DNA from 2 places in the Mesobacillus sp. AQ2 genome. Region 1 is predicted to be linked to the other one. Evidence: predicted binding sites of a transcription regulator. Region 1 holds the regulator's gene; the other holds the start of a gene.
What was found. Region 1 encodes NrdR, which represses ribonucleotide reductase genes. Its sites were predicted from a motif close to AACACNATATATNGTGTT; they were not measured.
Positions count from the first base shown of each region.

Region 2: QNH36_RS16550 (vitamin B12-dependent ribonucleotide reductase) is a predicted target of NrdR. The motif match lies at 2,568-2,585, and genes of this name have one in related genera.

Region 1 covers NZ_CP126080.1:3,576,757-3,584,919, reverse strand. Annotated here, with positions in the region: gene coaE (dephospho-CoA kinase) at 1-284, shown strand, start outside; gene QNH36_RS18095 (glyceraldehyde-3-phosphate dehydrogenase) at 632-1,663, shown strand; gene speD (adenosylmethionine decarboxylase) at 2,049-2,429, shown strand; gene QNH36_RS18085 (hypothetical protein) at 2,535-2,939, shown strand; gene nrdR (transcriptional regulator NrdR) at 3,067-3,525, shown strand; gene QNH36_RS18075 (replication initiation and membrane attachment family protein) at 3,829-5,244, shown strand; gene dnaI (primosomal protein DnaI) at 5,250-6,182, shown strand; gene ytxC (sporulation protein YtxC) at 6,316-7,191, shown strand; gene thrS (threonine--tRNA ligase) at 7,550-8,163, shown strand, end outside.
Region 2 covers NZ_CP126080.1:3,268,995-3,277,157, reverse strand. Annotated here, with positions in the region: gene gcvPB (aminomethyl-transferring glycine dehydrogenase subunit GcvPB) at 1-379, shown strand, start outside; gene QNH36_RS16560 (rhodanese-like domain-containing protein) at 985-1,365, opposite strand; gene QNH36_RS16555 (lipoate--protein ligase family protein) at 1,538-2,374, shown strand; gene QNH36_RS16550 (vitamin B12-dependent ribonucleotide reductase) at 2,729-5,287, shown strand; gene QNH36_RS16545 (DUF1646 family protein) at 5,442-6,452, shown strand; gene splB (spore photoproduct lyase) at 6,571-7,596, shown strand; gene QNH36_RS16535 (patatin-like phospholipase family protein) at 7,723-8,163, shown strand, end outside.

The sequences.
Region 1 (8,163 bases):
CTGCCAATGAAAAAGCAGTGGTCCTGGACATACCATTGCTGTTTGAAAGCAAGCTCACAGGCCTGGTCGAAAAGATCATCGTTGTCTACGTGGATGAGAAGACCCAACTGGAGAGGCTGATGTCCAGGAATGGTTTCTCCGAAGATGAAGCACTTTCAAGGATCAAGTCGCAGATGCCTTTGAAGGATAAAGTGGATTTGGCAGATGAAGTCATCGACAACACAGGAACAATTGAGCAATCAAGGCAGCAATTGAAGAAAATCCTGAATAAATGGGGAATCTAAAGAGCCGAATAGGCTCTTTTTTCTTTTGCCGTTAACCTGGTTATTGCCATATTACTAAAAGCCCTTCTGGTCAGTACACCTTCCGCTATGGCCGAGCTTCCGGTTATACCCCTGTTACAGCCCAAATAAATACCTGTTGGCTCAATATCATCTTTGTTTCAGGATTTTTAATCTTTGTTTCAATAAAATCCACTCAAGAAATACTTGTCTTTACTGATAATTATTATCAGAATTATTTTAAATTTTAAATGTGTGCAATTATATATCACAAATAATTTTTAATATGTTATACTAATACCATAACAAAGGGTTATTAAGTATAACACTAATTCGGAAGGGGCCGTACAATGAAGGCGAGAATAGCGATAAACGGTTTTGGGAGAATTGGCAGAATGGTATTCAGAAGAGCCATTCTTGAGGAAAATCTTGAGGTTGTAGCGATTAATGCGAGCTATCCGGCTGAAACACTGGCGCATTTGATTAAATATGATTCAACCCATGGTCAATTTGCAGGTGAGATTATCCCTGCTGATGATCACCTAGTAGTCAATGGGAAAACTGTCAAACTTTTGAGCAATCGCAATCCTGCTGAGCTTCCGTGGAAAGAAATGCAGGTTGATATTGTCATAGAGGCCACAGGAAAGTTCAACTCACGTGACAAGGCTGCACTTCATCTGGAAGCAGGCGCAAAGAAGGTCATTATAACAGCACCGGGCACAAATGAAGATATTACGATTGTGATGGGCGTAAATGAAAGCGCATTAAAAATTGAAGAACATGAGATCATTTCCAATGCTTCATGCACAACGAACTGCCTGGCACCTGTCGCAAAAATTCTGGATGATACTTTCGGAATTGAAAACGGATTGATGACAACTGTTCATGCCTATACAAATGACCAAAATAATATCGATAATCCGCACAAGGATTTGCGCAGGGCGCGTTCTTGCGGCCAATCAATCATCCCTACTTCAACAGGGGCGGCAAAGGCGCTTTCCCTTGTTCTTCCGCAGTTGAAAGGAAAGCTTCACGGCATGTCATTAAGGGTGCCGACGCCAAACGTTTCACTTGTAGACCTGGTTGTTGACTTGAAGCGAGAGGTAACTGTGGATGAGGTGAACGATGCGTTCTATTCTGCCGCAAAAGGAAAGCTTAAGGGTATACTGGATATTACAACAGATCCACTTGTATCCATCGATTTCAACACAAATGAGCACTCAGCGATCATTGATGGACTGTCTACAATGGTCATTGGCGCCAACAAAGTCAAGGTACTTGCGTGGTATGACAATGAATGGGGATACTCAAGCAGGGTGGTAGACCTGACAAAGCATGTTGCCCAGGCAATGTCGGCTTCACCCGCCGTGAAAGTTGGATAATTAGAATAGTCATTAAACAAGCCTGCCGCTCCCGGCAGGCTTGTTTAATGACGCTTTCGTGTTGTATCAGATTACCGTCTTCCCTCTTCAGAAAAACCTCTTTAATCTTACAAAGGTAATCAATCGATTCCCGGGGATATCCTTAAAATAGCTATCTAAAAACCTTTTGATATAGCATGCTGAAATTCATTGAAAAAATTTTATTTTCATGTGTTGCAAAAAAAATATAAACAAAGTATACTAGTCATCGTGAACTTCTTAATAACGGTACCAATTGGCTACTTAAAGGGTTAGGACCTCTCTGGACTAACTTTCCCCCGTGGTAGTTAAGATACCATTGAAACTAGGAATTTCATTCTAATATTGTTAGAGGGGGAAATTGAATATGGAAACAATGGGTCGTCATGTAATTTCTGAACTTTGGGGTTGCGACTTTGAAAAATTGAATGATATGAACTTTATTGAACAAACTTTCGTTTCAGCAGCTTTGAAATCTGGTGCTGAAATCCGCGAAGTGGCTTTCCACAAATTTGCACCACAGGGTGTAAGCGGAGTTGTCATTATCTCTGAATCTCATTTAACTATTCACAGCTTCCCGGAGCACGGGTACGCCAGCATTGATGTTTACACTTGCGGCGATCTCGATCCTAATATTGCAGCTGACTATATTGCTGAAGCTCTTAGCGCTCAAACACGTGAGAATATCGAAATCCCACGCGGCATGGGTCCAGTGCATGTGAAACAGGCACAAGCGAAGGCTCTATAATTGAAAATATGAAAAATTACAAGGGGTGTAGTGATACACCTCTTTTTATTTTGTGCGAAAATTAAGGTAAACTGTAAATAGAAATAATCTGCAGGAGGATTTTTGATGTCTTTTTTGAAATCCATAACAGGAAGATACGAGAAATTCAGCGGGACGAGTGAAAATAACAGCGATGAACAATTGCGGACCCATTACTATAAAGCAAATTTTAATCAGGTTTTCCAATCAGTCGAGGATCTGCTTAAAGCTGACCCTGCAGCCCGGATCACAAGTGTATCAAAGGAACATGGAGAAATCTCAGCTGAGCTAAACGGCAGGGTCAGGAGTTTTTTAACCGCGACTGTCATTACGACAAAACCCTTTGAGACAGCGGTCGATTTACATATCTCCACGGAAAAGTTTTCTATGGCAGGAATCAATCCTGCATTGAGACAAGAAGTAATCAAGGTATATGGAAAATTGGATAAAACACTTACGTTCATCGGTTCAGGTAAATATGGGAATCAATAGTCCCTCTTGTCCCATCAGCTTCTTTTTTATAAGATAATAGTAAGGATAATGCTTATGGACGTATTGGTGGATAAAGCGAATGGTCCTTCGCTCATTCTATATTTCAAAATATTCGGAGCTGATCGAGATGAAATGTCCAACTTGCCAAAATAACTCTACCCGGGTTCTTGATTCAAGACCGGTTGACGATAGCCGATCAATTCGACGCAGACGTGAATGTGAAGCTTGCGGATTTCGCTTTACCACTTTTGAGAAAGTTGAAGAAATCCCATTGATTGTTGTAAAAAAAGAAGGTACTCGCGAGGAGTTCAATCGGGAGAAACTCCTTCGCGGTTTGCTGAAAGCGTGTGAAAAAAGACCGGTCGCCCTAAAAGAGCTTGAGGATCTGGTCTCCGAGGTGGAAAAAGAATTGCGAAGCCATGGAGTATCCGAAGTCAAGAGCGAAGCAGTGGGCGAGATGGTGATGGACAGGCTGGCTAAGATCGATGAAGTCGCCTATGTCCGTTTCGCCTCTGTTTACCGGCAGTTCAAGGATATCAATGTATTCATCGATGAATTAAAAGAGTTATTGAAGAAAGAACAATGATAAAGCTGGGGTCCAGACCAATGAAGTATATTTACCAGGGCGCTTGCGCTTTATAAATTTTCACTTAGAGAATTGTCTAGCTCCAGCGCCTAGCCCCTCGAGACGTTTCGGTCCTGTCAATGAAGTCAAAGAGCGACTTCACTGCCAGGCCCCAACGCTTGTCGGGGCTGATCAGGCGCTTACGCTTTTCCATGAGGGAGCTGAAGGAAACTTCGGCTCTTTTTAAGGCGCGCGTGAACGATTTGATTTTCAGCATAGTGGTATTGTTATAGTTTTTAACCGGATAGAGTGGAGGGGAATAGGATGGCTCAGCATTGGCAGGAGACTTTGCCTGTAGACCAATATATTGTTGCATCCGGCGGCCTGCTGCATGATTATGATCGCAAGGTGCTCACCTTTTTGTACCAGCCGTTGATTGGGCCAGCTTGTTTGAGCCTTTATATGACCTTATGGGCCGAACTTGAAGAGAATCGGCTATGGTCACAGTCTGGTACCCATCATAACCTGATGACAATCATGGATATGAATTTGAAGGAGATTTATCACGCCCGCCAGAAGCTTGAGGGGATGGGTTTGCTGAAGACATATGTCAAAAATAGTGAAGATGGCCGTTCATTCATTTATGAATTACAGCCGCCGTTGACTCCTGAACAATTTTTCCTGGATGGCATGCTGAATGTCTATCTGTATCGAAAAATCGGAAAGAATCAGTTTTTGAGGCTTAAACGGTTTTTCAGTGACAAGCTGCCCGAGGCAGAGGAGGGATATTCTGAAATTACCCGGGCTTTTCAGGATGTGTTCCTGTCTGTTCCTCCTCAAGCACTCATGCATAATAGTGATTCAGCTGCCGACCTTGGAGAGGATGAAGCACAATCCTTCATCGGCAGGAGGGAGTCTGACAAAATACAGATTGACCCTTCGGAATTTAATTTCGATCTGTTATTGGGAGGTCTTCAGGATTCTTTGATCCCCAAAAAAGCTTTTACAACGAAGGTCAAAGAAGCGGTCAGCAATCTCGCCTTCCTTTATGGAATTGATGCGTTGAAGATGAAGAATATCGTCTTGAGTGCCGTAACAGCTGATAATGAAATCGATATCGAGGAGCTGAGAAAGGCGGCCCGGGACTGGTACCAATTTGAATACCAGGACCAGTTGCCGGCACTCTTGGACCGGACCCAGCCTCTTCAGCACAAAGCTGGAATCGAGAAGCCAAAAACAAAAGAAGAGGAATTGGTTCTCTATTTTGAAAAAACATCACCAAGACAACTGCTGATCGACTTATCAGGCGGTGCCGTGCCTTCAAAATCTGACCTGCAGATCATCGAAGAAGTGATGTTCAAGCAAAAGCTGCTTCCGGGTGTCGTGAATGTTTTGGTCCAATATGTTATGATCAGAACGGATATGAAGCTGGCCAAAGGCTATATTGAGAAAATCGCCAGCCACTGGTCGAGGAAGAAAATCTCGACTGTAAGGGATGCCATGGAGCTGGCGAAAAGTGAGCACAGGCAATACCTCGATTGGGCAGAAGGAAAGAAAACGACCGCTGCTTCAGGAAAACGGAAACCTGTACGCAAGGAAGTCTTGCCGGACTGGTTTGAGAAAAAGAGCGAGAATGGACCAGACCAGCAGCAAAGTTCTGCTGCCGGAGTGGACCCTGACTTTGAAATAGAAAAGAAAAAGCTTGAAGAAGAACTGAAAAAATACAAATCCGGGAGGTGATTCAGTTGCAAAACATAAATGAAACGCTGAAGAAGCTTGCTAATAACCAAAACTTCCAGGAACGTTATGAAACACTTAAAAGACAGGTCATGCAGGATCAGCATATAAAGCAATTCCTCGATGAAAATGCGGACTATATCACCAGGGAAATGCTTGACGGCAGCATGTCCAAACTGTATGAATTTTCTACCCAGAGCAAGGACTGTGATAAATGCGAAAGTCTCGCAGCCTGCAAGAATATGATCAAAGGCTATGAACCACAGCTTTTCATCAAAGGGAATTACATTGATGTCAAATATGACCGCTGTAAAAAGAAGGTCATGTACGATGAGCAGCAAAAGAACGCCCGGCTGATTAACAGCATATATGTGCCGAAGGAAATCCTGAAAGCGTCATTCGGGGATATTGAGCTTGATGACGCGGGGAGATTCAAGGCCATAAAAATGGCGAAGGATTTTGTTGAGAATTATGAATCCGGCCAGAAGCAAAAAGGTTTGTTCCTGCATGGGCCGTTCGGAACGGGTAAGTCATACCTGCTTGGCGCCATTGCGAATGAATTGGCACAGAAACAGGTCAGTTCCTTGATTGTATATGTTCCGGAGTTTTTCAGGGAAATGAAGAATGCGATCGGGGATCATTCGGTCAACGACAAGCTGGAAGCAATCAAAAAATCTGATGTCCTGATGCTTGATGATATCGGAGCGGAAACGATGAGCAGCTGGGCGAGGGATGAAATCCTTGGAACAATCCTGCAATTCCGCATGCTTGAGAACCTTCCAACCTTCTTTACTTCCAACTTCGACCTTAGCGGGCTTGAACACCATCTGACCCACAGCCAGCGGGGAGAAGAGGAACAGCTGAAGGCAGCGAGGATCATGGAACGGATCAAGTACCTGGCACAGCCGGTTAAAGTAGAAGGAAAGAATCGAAGAGTATAGCAATAGGCTGCAGCGAAACAGGCTGCAGCCTATTTTTTTTGCGCTTTAATCATCCAGCGGCGATATGGATACTTCTAAATTGTCCAAGTCCCCCATATATATAATCAGGGATTATTTAAAAGGGGGGATATGGTTGATTGAAATCATCTTCCAAAAAAAGCAGGATGCCTGGAATTTATACCATCACTTAGTCGCCAGGCTTGCTTCGTTGCAGGAAAAGAATTCAATTCTTCTTAATGAAGATCAAAATAGAGTCCTGATTCCAGAAGATTTTTTTATGAAAGAAAAAATACCGGAACTGAAGAAATGTGTATATGATTTTATTCTTAAGCTGAAACGGGATGACTGGTTAAGAAACATCCTTGCAGAATCTTTTTATTACACGGAAAGTGAAGAGCAGGATCAAATCCTTGATATCATTTACTCTGTCATGGAAGGGAACCGAAAGGATCTGGCACCTTTTATGGAGGGTGCCGAAGAACCAGGGATCGTTAAAAAAGCAATCAATGAAATACTTGATGAGAGAGTCTCATTTTCATTCGATTCCTTTGTCGTATTCAGGCTAAAATCATATTTTGAGCAGCTTTCGAATTGGGCAGAGGTCGCAATCGATGAGTATAAAATGGAACAGGAGTATCAGGTGTTCCTTCATACATTGAGAAGTTTTCTGAAAGGCAGAAAACCGCAAATGCCATATTTGTACTTGGTCATCGAAGAAAACATGACATTTTTTAATCAAGAGTTCACGGAAATGAAGCGGAGCGAGCTGTTTAAAACGATTGACCGGAGGCTGCTTGTCAATCACCCGGTCTACGTCGATTCCGGAACGATTGCGCCGCTCCTGTCGATCGCGCCACAGACGATTTTCCTGTATACCGATGATTCGCACCAGCCATTAGTGCGGACCATTATCAACCTTTTTGAAGAGCGGGTCAAGATTAAGCCAATTTCCGTTTTCGAAGAGGAAAGATTGGATTTTTTCAATGAGGATCATGAAAATATACGATAGCCCACTTGATTTTCAAAACATTACAAACTATAATTACGTACATACTAAAACAATAGTAAATGTAATGATGAGGATATGGGCATTCTTGAAAGGTTTGCAGAGAGGGAAGGCACGGCTGAAAACTTCCTAACACTAAAGAAACGCTTACCACCTCTGAACTCCAGCTATGAACGCCTGTAAGGCAAGTATTGGCTGGCGGCAGAAGCCGTTATCGCAACCAGAGCCATTCCTGCGTTCTTTATGCGCAAGAGTGGGAATTGGGTGGAACCACGTGTGATCAAACTCGTCCCTGTTTCAGGGACGGGTTTTTTTATTTTTTGCGCAAATATGCGCCACATTTCAAAAGGAGGAAAAGCCAATGGCAGACATGTTGAAAATATCGTTTCCAGACGGAGCAGTGAAGGAGTTTCCTGCAGGCACAACAACTGAAGACATTGCCGGTTCAATCAGCCCGGGCCTTAAGAAAAAAGCCATTGCCGGTATGGTGAATGGAAATCCGTATGATTTCAGGAGACCAATCGAGGAAGATGCTTCAATTGAAATCATCACTCCGGAACACCCGGAAGCACTAGAAATCCTGCGCCACAGTACAGCCCACTTAATGGCACAGGCAGTCAAACGCCTGTATAAAGATGTGAACCTCGGAGTAGGACCGGTGATTGAAGGCGGATTCTACTATGATATCGATATGGAGCATTCCCTTTCACCGGAAGATTTGCCGGAAATTGAAAAGGAAATGAAGAAAATCATCAATGAGAACATTGAGATTGTCCGTAAAGAGGTAAGTCGTGAGGAGGCTGTCAAATTCTTCAAGGAGCTTGGTGACCCATATAAGCTTGAATTGATTGAAGCAATTCCGGCCGATGAAAAAGTCACTCTTTATGAGCAGGGCGATTTTGTAGACCTTTGCCGCGGAGTCCATGTTCCATCAACTGGCAAGCTGAAGGAATTTAAATTGCTGAGCATTGCCGG
Region 2 (8,163 bases), 310 kb from region 1:
TATGATGAGAAGGCTTGCTGAATATTATGATCTGCCATTCAACAGGCACTGCAAACACGAATTCGTCCTTAGCGGCAAGCGCCAGAAAAAGCTTGGCGTCCGTACATTGGATATTGCCAAACGCCTGCTTGACTTCGGTTATCATCCGCCAACCATCTACTTCCCATTGAATGTAGAAGAAGCGATCATGATCGAGCCGACAGAAACAGAATCCAAGGAAACCCTTGATGCGTTCATCGACGCGATGATCCAGATCGCACGTGAAGCAGAGGAGAACCCGGAAATCGTTCAGGAAGCACCTCACTCTACTGTTGTAGGCCGCCTGGATGAAACAACAGCTGCAAGGAAGCCAATCCTGCGCTATCAAAAAGCTGAATAGTTTTTTAAAAGTCCTGCCGGTTTGAAATTGGCAGGACTTTTTTTGATAATGATTATTTTTGGTAGCTGAGCCCGGTAGACTTCGGACAGATTTGGAGGGAATCAGCGAAAAGCTGTCTGAACAAGGTGCAACTTCGGACAGGTTTGGAGGGAATCAACGGAAAGCTGTCCGAACTTGGTGTAACTTCGGACAGGTTTGGAGGAAATCAGAAGAAAGCTGTCCGAACTAGGTCCAACTTCGGACAGGTTAGAAGGGAATCAGAGGAAAGCTGTCCGAACTAGGAGCAACTTCGGACAGGTTTGAAGGAAATAAGCAAAAAGCTGTCCGAACTAGGAGCAACTTCGGACAGGTTTGAAAGGAATCATCAGAAAGCTGTCCGAACTAGGTGCAACTTCGGACAGGTTTGGAGGTAATCAGTAGAAAGCTGTCCGAACCAGGAGCAACTTCGGACAGGTTTGGAGGAAATCAGCAAAAAGCTGTCCGAACCTAAGATGCAAAAGACATTTATTTTAGAACTAAAAGAAGCTAAACCGAAAAGAGTGTTATGACTTTAAAAGCTAACCCCCCAGCATTTCTGCTGAGGGGTGATTTTATGGAAAGATTGCTTATTTAGCTTTGATTTTGCCGCCCCATTTTTTGAAGCCGCCTTCAAGATGGGATAAGTCTTTATAGCCTTTTTTGTGAAGCAGCTGTGCAGCACGGCCGCTGCGTGATCCGCTCTGGCAATAAAGATAGACTGGCTTGTCCGGTCTGACTTCCTTCAGACGTGCTTTTAGCTGGGTAAGCGGGATGTTTCTTGCGCCAAGAATATGTCCGTTGGCAAATTCATTTGGTTCACGGACATCAATGAGCTGCGCTTTACGGTACCCTGCTTTGAATTCTTCCTCTGACAAAGTCTTCAGGATTTTCTTTTGGCGGAAATACATAAACACAGAGTAAAGAATCACCGCAACTGTCAGGACGATTAAAAAAATAAGTGTATCCAAAACATATTTCTCCTTTCAAGCTTAGCTGAGCCACCTTTAATTATATAAGCCTTCCTGGATAAGAGCAAAGGAATTTAACAAAATTCTTTCGAACAAGCTGCTTTGCTTTTGAAAATTTATTTGTTAGACTAAAAAAATCGTAGCTTTGAACAATTTTAAATGGGGTAATGCAATGGAAAAAGAGGTATGGAGATTTATTGATTCAGGAGACAATTCACCGTCATTCAATATGGCGCTGGATGAGGCGTTGCTCGATTGGCATGGTGCCGGAAAAATCCCGCCTGTTGTCCGCTTTTATGGCTGGAACCCGGCGACACTTTCAGTTGGCTATTTCCAGAGGATCGAGCGCGAGATTGATATGGATGCGGTACAGCATCATGGTCTCGGATTTGTGCGCAGGCCCACTGGAGGCAGGGGTGTCCTGCATGAACACGAACTTACATATAGTGTCATCGTTACAGAAGACCACCCTGAAATGCCGAAAACAGTCACTGAGGCATATCGCGTCATTTCAGAGGGGATTTTACTAGGGTTCCAGAAACTTGGACTGGAAGCTTATTTTGCCGTGCCAAAAACATCTGCCGAAAAAGATGCACTGAAGAACCCGAGATCTGCGGTTTGTTTTGATGCACCAAGCTGGTACGAGCTGGTTGTCGAGGGAAGGAAGGTCGCCGGAAGTGCCCAGACACGTCAGAAAGGTGTCATCCTTCAGCATGGATCCATATTGCTGGATTTGGATGAAGATAAACTTTTCAGCTTATTCAAGTACCCGAATGACAGAATCAAAGAAAGAATGCAGCGAGCCTTCAAGACCAAGGCAGTGGCAATCAATGAGATCAGCGGCCGGAAAATTGAACTAGAAGAAGCGAAGAAAGCCTTCAAAGAAGGTTTCGAGGACGGGCTTGGAATTATTTTGGAGCCTTATACCTTAAGTGAAGAGGAATTGGATTATGTGAATGCACTTGCCAAAAACAAGTACGAATCTGATGACTGGAATTTTAAAAGATAAAAAATTTTTAAAGCGGTTGAACCGCTTTTTTTCTTTTATCCAGTATTTTCTAGAGGTCGGGGGGATTGTAAAAAGTGCAACCCTCGAAATTTGTTGTTTTTTATCGTTTAAGGGAAAAATTCTATCTTTCTCTCTTTTTATCTCTCATTTTTAGTAGTTTTCATGTTTGACAAAATAAAGTTCTTTTGTCCTGAACACCATATATAGTATTGTCGAAAATAAAAAATACACTATATATTGATTTTTAATGTTTCGATATGATAACGTAAGGGTAATTCAAAAAAAGCAGCTAGAATTACATATTTCTAGTATCACATTAAAGAATGGATTTAAACCTTTGAAGGAGTTGTAGAAATGTCTGTTACTATTGGACAAAAAATGAGCCTGAATGTTGAAAGTCTGAATGAGGATATCAAGTTGTTCCCGCAGGTTCACCCCATCACACCTGAAATGAAACTTACCCACAAAGGCGTCTCCCGACTTGTCATGCTGGACCGCTATACTTTTAAAGACACCGAAAAAATCACACTCTCTAGTGGGGATTTTGTCGTCCTCACGATCAAGGAAGATCCAAAGTTCCCGGCACGCGGACTTGGATTCATACAAGATATTGATTGGGAGAACAAGACAGCGAAAGTTCTTGTAGAAGAAGAGTTTCGCGGAGTACTTGATGATCCCGAAGAATCAGCCACTGGCATTATCAAGCGTTCCCTGGACGTGATTGAAAAGCCGCTGGAAGTATTCTACGAGCAAATCGCAAAACGGAATGCGACGGGGCTGGCAGCTGTTGAAAAAACAGAAGAGAAGCGCCAGGAGTGGTTTGAAAAGTTCTATCAGGAACTAGTATCAATGAACTTCATTCCTGCAGGGCGTGTCCTTTACGGAGCAGGCGCAGACACAGACGTAACCTACTTCAACTGCTATGTAATGCCTTTCGTAAAAGATTCCCGCGAAGGCATCTCTGAGCATCGCAAGCAGGTCATGGAAATCATGAGCCGCGGCGGCGGAGTCGGAACGAACGGATCAACATTAAGACCGCGCAACACACTGGCCAGAGGCGTAAACGGAAAATCATCCGGATCGGTTTCATGGCTTGATGACATCGCCAAGCTTACACATTTAGTTGAGCAGGGCGGGTCAAGAAGGGGAGCGCAGATGATCATGCTTTCTGACTGGCATCCTGACATTGTGGAATTCATCATTTCAAAAATGCAGAACCCAAGAATCCTTCGCTTCCTGATAGAAAACACAAACGATGAGTCAATCAAGAAAATGGCTAAGGAAAAACTTAAATTCACGCCGATGACACTTCAGGAAGAAGCAATGTACCAGGGAATTGTGAACTACAAAACGATCCCAGGCTACGGTGGATTCAGCGCTGATATCATTAAATCTGCTGAAGAAAAGCTTGCAACAGGCGGAACTTATACTGTCCATAACTCAGAATTCCTGACTGGTGCAAATATCTCAGTCACATTGACAAAAGATTTCATGGATGCAGTCGACAACGATGCAGACTATGAACTTCGCTTCCCAGATGTAGAAAGCTACGATGCTGAGACGATGAAAATTTATAATGAAGAGTGGCATAAAGTAGGGGATGTTCGCGAGTGGGAAAAGCTTGGCTATAAAGTCCGTACCTATAGAAAAATCAAAGCCAAAGAACTATGGAACCTGATCAATATCTGTGCGACGTATTCTGCGGAGCCTGGCATTTTCTTCATCGACAATGCCAACGACATGACGAACGCACAGGCATATGGACAGAAGGTTGTAGCGACCAACCCGTGTGGGGAACAGCCTCTCGCACCAAACTCTGTCTGCAACCTGGCTGCTGTTAACCTTGCAGAAATGGCGGACAAGGAAACCAAAACAGTTAATTTTGAAAAATTGAAGCGTACTGTTGAAGTTGGTGTGCGCATGCAGGACAATGTCATCGATGCGACTCCATATTTCCTTGAAGATAATAAGAGACAAGCCCTGGGCGAACGCCGTGTCGGTCTAGGGGTAATGGGTCTTCATGATTTACTGATCTACTGTGAAACAGAATACGGTTCAGAGGAAGGTAACCAGCTTGTCGATAAGGTTTTTGAAACCATCGCGACATCAGCGTACCGTGCATCTGTTGAACTTGGAAAGGAAAAAGGAAGCTTCCCATTCCTTCAGGGCGGCACAGAAGAAGAAACAAACAGACTTCGTAAGGCATTCACAAATACTGGTTTCATGAAGAAAATGCCTGAGGATATACGTGAATCAATCCTTGAAAACGGAATTCGCAACTCGCACTTGCTGACTGTTGCTCCGACAGGATCTACTGGTACAATGGTTGGCGTATCAACAGGACTCGAGCCATACTTCAGCTTCTCTTACTTCAGAAGCGGCCGTCTAGGCAAGTTCATCGAGGTGAAGGCGGATATCGTCCAGGAATACCTTGATCGTCATCCGCAGGCAGATCCTGAGAACCTGCCGAACTGGTTCGTATCTGCGATGGAACTGGCGCCTGAAGCCCATGCTGATGTTCAGTGTGTCATCCAGCGCTGGATTGACAGCTCAATCAGCAAAACGGTCAACGCACCGAAAGGTTACAGTGTTGAGCAGGTGGAAAAGGTATATGAGCGCCTTTATAAAGGGGGAGCTAAAGGCGGAACCGTTTATGTTGACGGCTCCCGTGATTCCCAGGTATTGACGCTTAAAGCTGAAGAGAATTCAATGGATGATGAAGTTGAAAAGAAAGAAAAGCAAAAGCAGCATGTTGTGCTTGTCGATACGATCAATGAATTGCGTTCTACCAACGTAACGATCGGTTCTGAAGTCGGCAACACATGCCCGGTCTGCCGCAAAGGTGAGGTAAAAGAAATCGGCGGCTGCAATACTTGTACAAACTGTAACGCGCAATTAAAGTGTGGATTATAATATAAAATCAATAGTTTAGCCACGGCCCAGGCCGTGGCTATTTCTATGGTTAAATTCTGGTTTATTTCCATGAACCGAAAAAACTCCGTGTTCTAAATATTAGGTTTGCTCCTATTATATAGTAATAGAGGTAGAAAAAAGGACAGGGAAAGCGATGATTGGATTAATTATTATTTTGCTGTTGGTTTTGTTTTTGCCTTTTTCGATTAAAATGATTGAACATAATTTGGAGCTTTTTTTATTTACTATGGGCGTTGCGGCAGCAATTATTAGTGGCGTGATGGACCGTCCGCTCATTGAAAAAGCGGTGACTGACCCTATCAATATCACGATTGCAGTATTAGCAGCTGGTTTGCTTGCCAAGTGGTTTAAGGCGGAATTGGAAAAATCGATCCAATGGGGAAGCAGACTACTGTCTCCTAGATTATTTTTCGGTTTGACAGTTGTTTTTCTTGGACTGGCATCTAGTGTTCTAACTGCGATCATTGCTGCTATAATACTGGTTATGATTATAAAGGTCCTTCCGCTCGACCGAAGATCTGAAGTTCGTTTTACCGTATTGGCATGCTTCTCGATCGGACTTGGTGCTGCCTTGACACCGATTGGTGAGCCATTAGCCACGATCACAATCAGCAGATTGGACAAGGACTTCTTTTATTTACTGGAGTTGATTGGGAAAGAAGTTCTTCCAGCATTACTTATTTTTGGCCTGATGTCCATTATCATGGTAAGACCCGTTGGAGGAAGGAACGCTTTGAAGTCTGCCTCCCGTCCTGAGTCGTACGAGGAAATTGCTGTTCGGTCTTTTAAAATCTATGTCTTCGTAATGGGCCTTACATTTCTTGGACATGGTTTTGAGCCGCTTATCAAAACATACATTATTGGTCTTTCTCCAGCGCTGTTATATTGGATTAACATGACATCCGCGATCCTAGATAATGCTACCCTTGCTGCAGCAGAAATCAGCCCTGCGATGGACTCTGGAACAATCCGTGCGGTTTTGCTTGGCCTGGTCATTAGCGGTGGCATGCTGATCCCGGGTAATATCCCGAATATTATCGCTGCAGGAAAACTAAATATAACGAGCAAGGAATGGGCGGCATTCGGGGTTCCAGTCGGCCTGGTTACAATGCTCCTGTATTATATTGTCCTGTTTATTTTCTAACTGGTTAACCGTTCAGTAATCAATATGAACAAAAGGATGGAAATATTTTTTTCATCCTCTTTTTTCATTTCTGCCCATACTAACACTACTGATATATGGAATGAAATGAGGACTGATGATGAAAGCTTTTGTACCACAGCTTGTTTATATCGAGCCGAGGGCATTGGAATATCCGCTCGGGCGGGAATTAAAAGAAAAGTTCGAGAAAATGGGACTGGAAATCCGGGAGACAACTTCACATAATCAAGTGCGAAATATCCCTGGCGACAATGAACTCCAGCAGTACCGGAATGCCAAATCGACATTGGTTTTTGGTGTCAGGAAAACGCTGAAATTTGACACCTCCAAACCTTCTGCTGAATACGCCATCCCGCTTGCAACCGGCTGTATGGGCCATTGCCACTATTGTTATTTGCAGACGACACTTGGCAGTAAGCCATATATCCGTACGTATGTGAATCTCGAGGAGATTTTCGATCAGGCACAAAAGTACATGGATGAAAGAAAGCCAGAAGTCACCAGATTTGAAGCTGCATGTACATCAGATATCGTTGGCATTGATCATTTAACTCATGCTTTAAAACAAACAATTGAATTCTTCGGACAAACCGAATATGGGCAATTGCGTTTTGTCACGAAGTATCATCATGTTGACCATTTGCTCGATGCAAAACATAATGGCAGAACAAGATTCCGTTTCAGCGTCAATGCCCGTTTCGTGATCAAAAACTTTGAACCTGGAACATCATCCTTTGATGAAAGGCTGGAGGCAGCCAGAAAAGTGGCACAGGCAGGATACCCGCTTGGCTTCATCGTTGCGCCAATCTACATCCATGAAGGCTGGAGAGAAGGCTATCAGGAATTGTTCGAAAGGCTTAGCCATTCGCTGGAAGGAATCGACCTGACTGGACTAAGCTTCGAGCTGATTCAGCACCGCTTCACCAAACCTGCAAAAAATGTTATTCAGAAGCGTTATCCTAAATCGAAACTGGAAATGGATGAGGAGAAAAGGAAATACAAATGGGGAAGGTACGGAATTGGCAAGTATGTCTATCAGACTGATGAAGCAAAAGATCTTGAAGAAACAATCCGCGGCTATATCCATTCATTTTTTCCGGAAGCAGAAATACAATATTTCACTTAAGAAGAGTTTAGGGATTTAATTCGATTGTGTCCTTGAACCGAAATTTTCTACTTGTACGCCGTACTATTTTACAAATGAAGCGCTTAAAGATGTAAAGATGGGATTACATCGACGGGAGTGGCTCATATGTATATTGACGGCGTTTTTTCCGGCGGAGGAATCAAAGGGTTGGCACTGGTTGGTGCCTGTGCTGCGATTGAGGAGCGAGGGTTCCGTTTTAAACGGGTCGCAGGCACTAGTGCGGGTTCGCTGATCGCTGGCTTGCTTGCTGCCGGCTACACGAGTACGGAGATGGCGGGCATCCTGGATGAACTTGACCTGAAAAAATTTCTCGATTCCAGGAAAACGATCTTCCCATCAGCCTTGACTAAATGGCTTTTTGTATACTGGCGGCTGGGACTCTATAAAGGTGACGAATTAGAAAGCTGGATATCGGAGGTGCTGGCTGCCAGAGGGCTTCGCACCTTTGGCGATCTTGCCCCTGATGCATTGCGGATCATCGCCTCAGACCTCACAAACGGCAGGTTACTGATCCTGCCGGATGATCTTCCGAAGTATGGTGTTGAT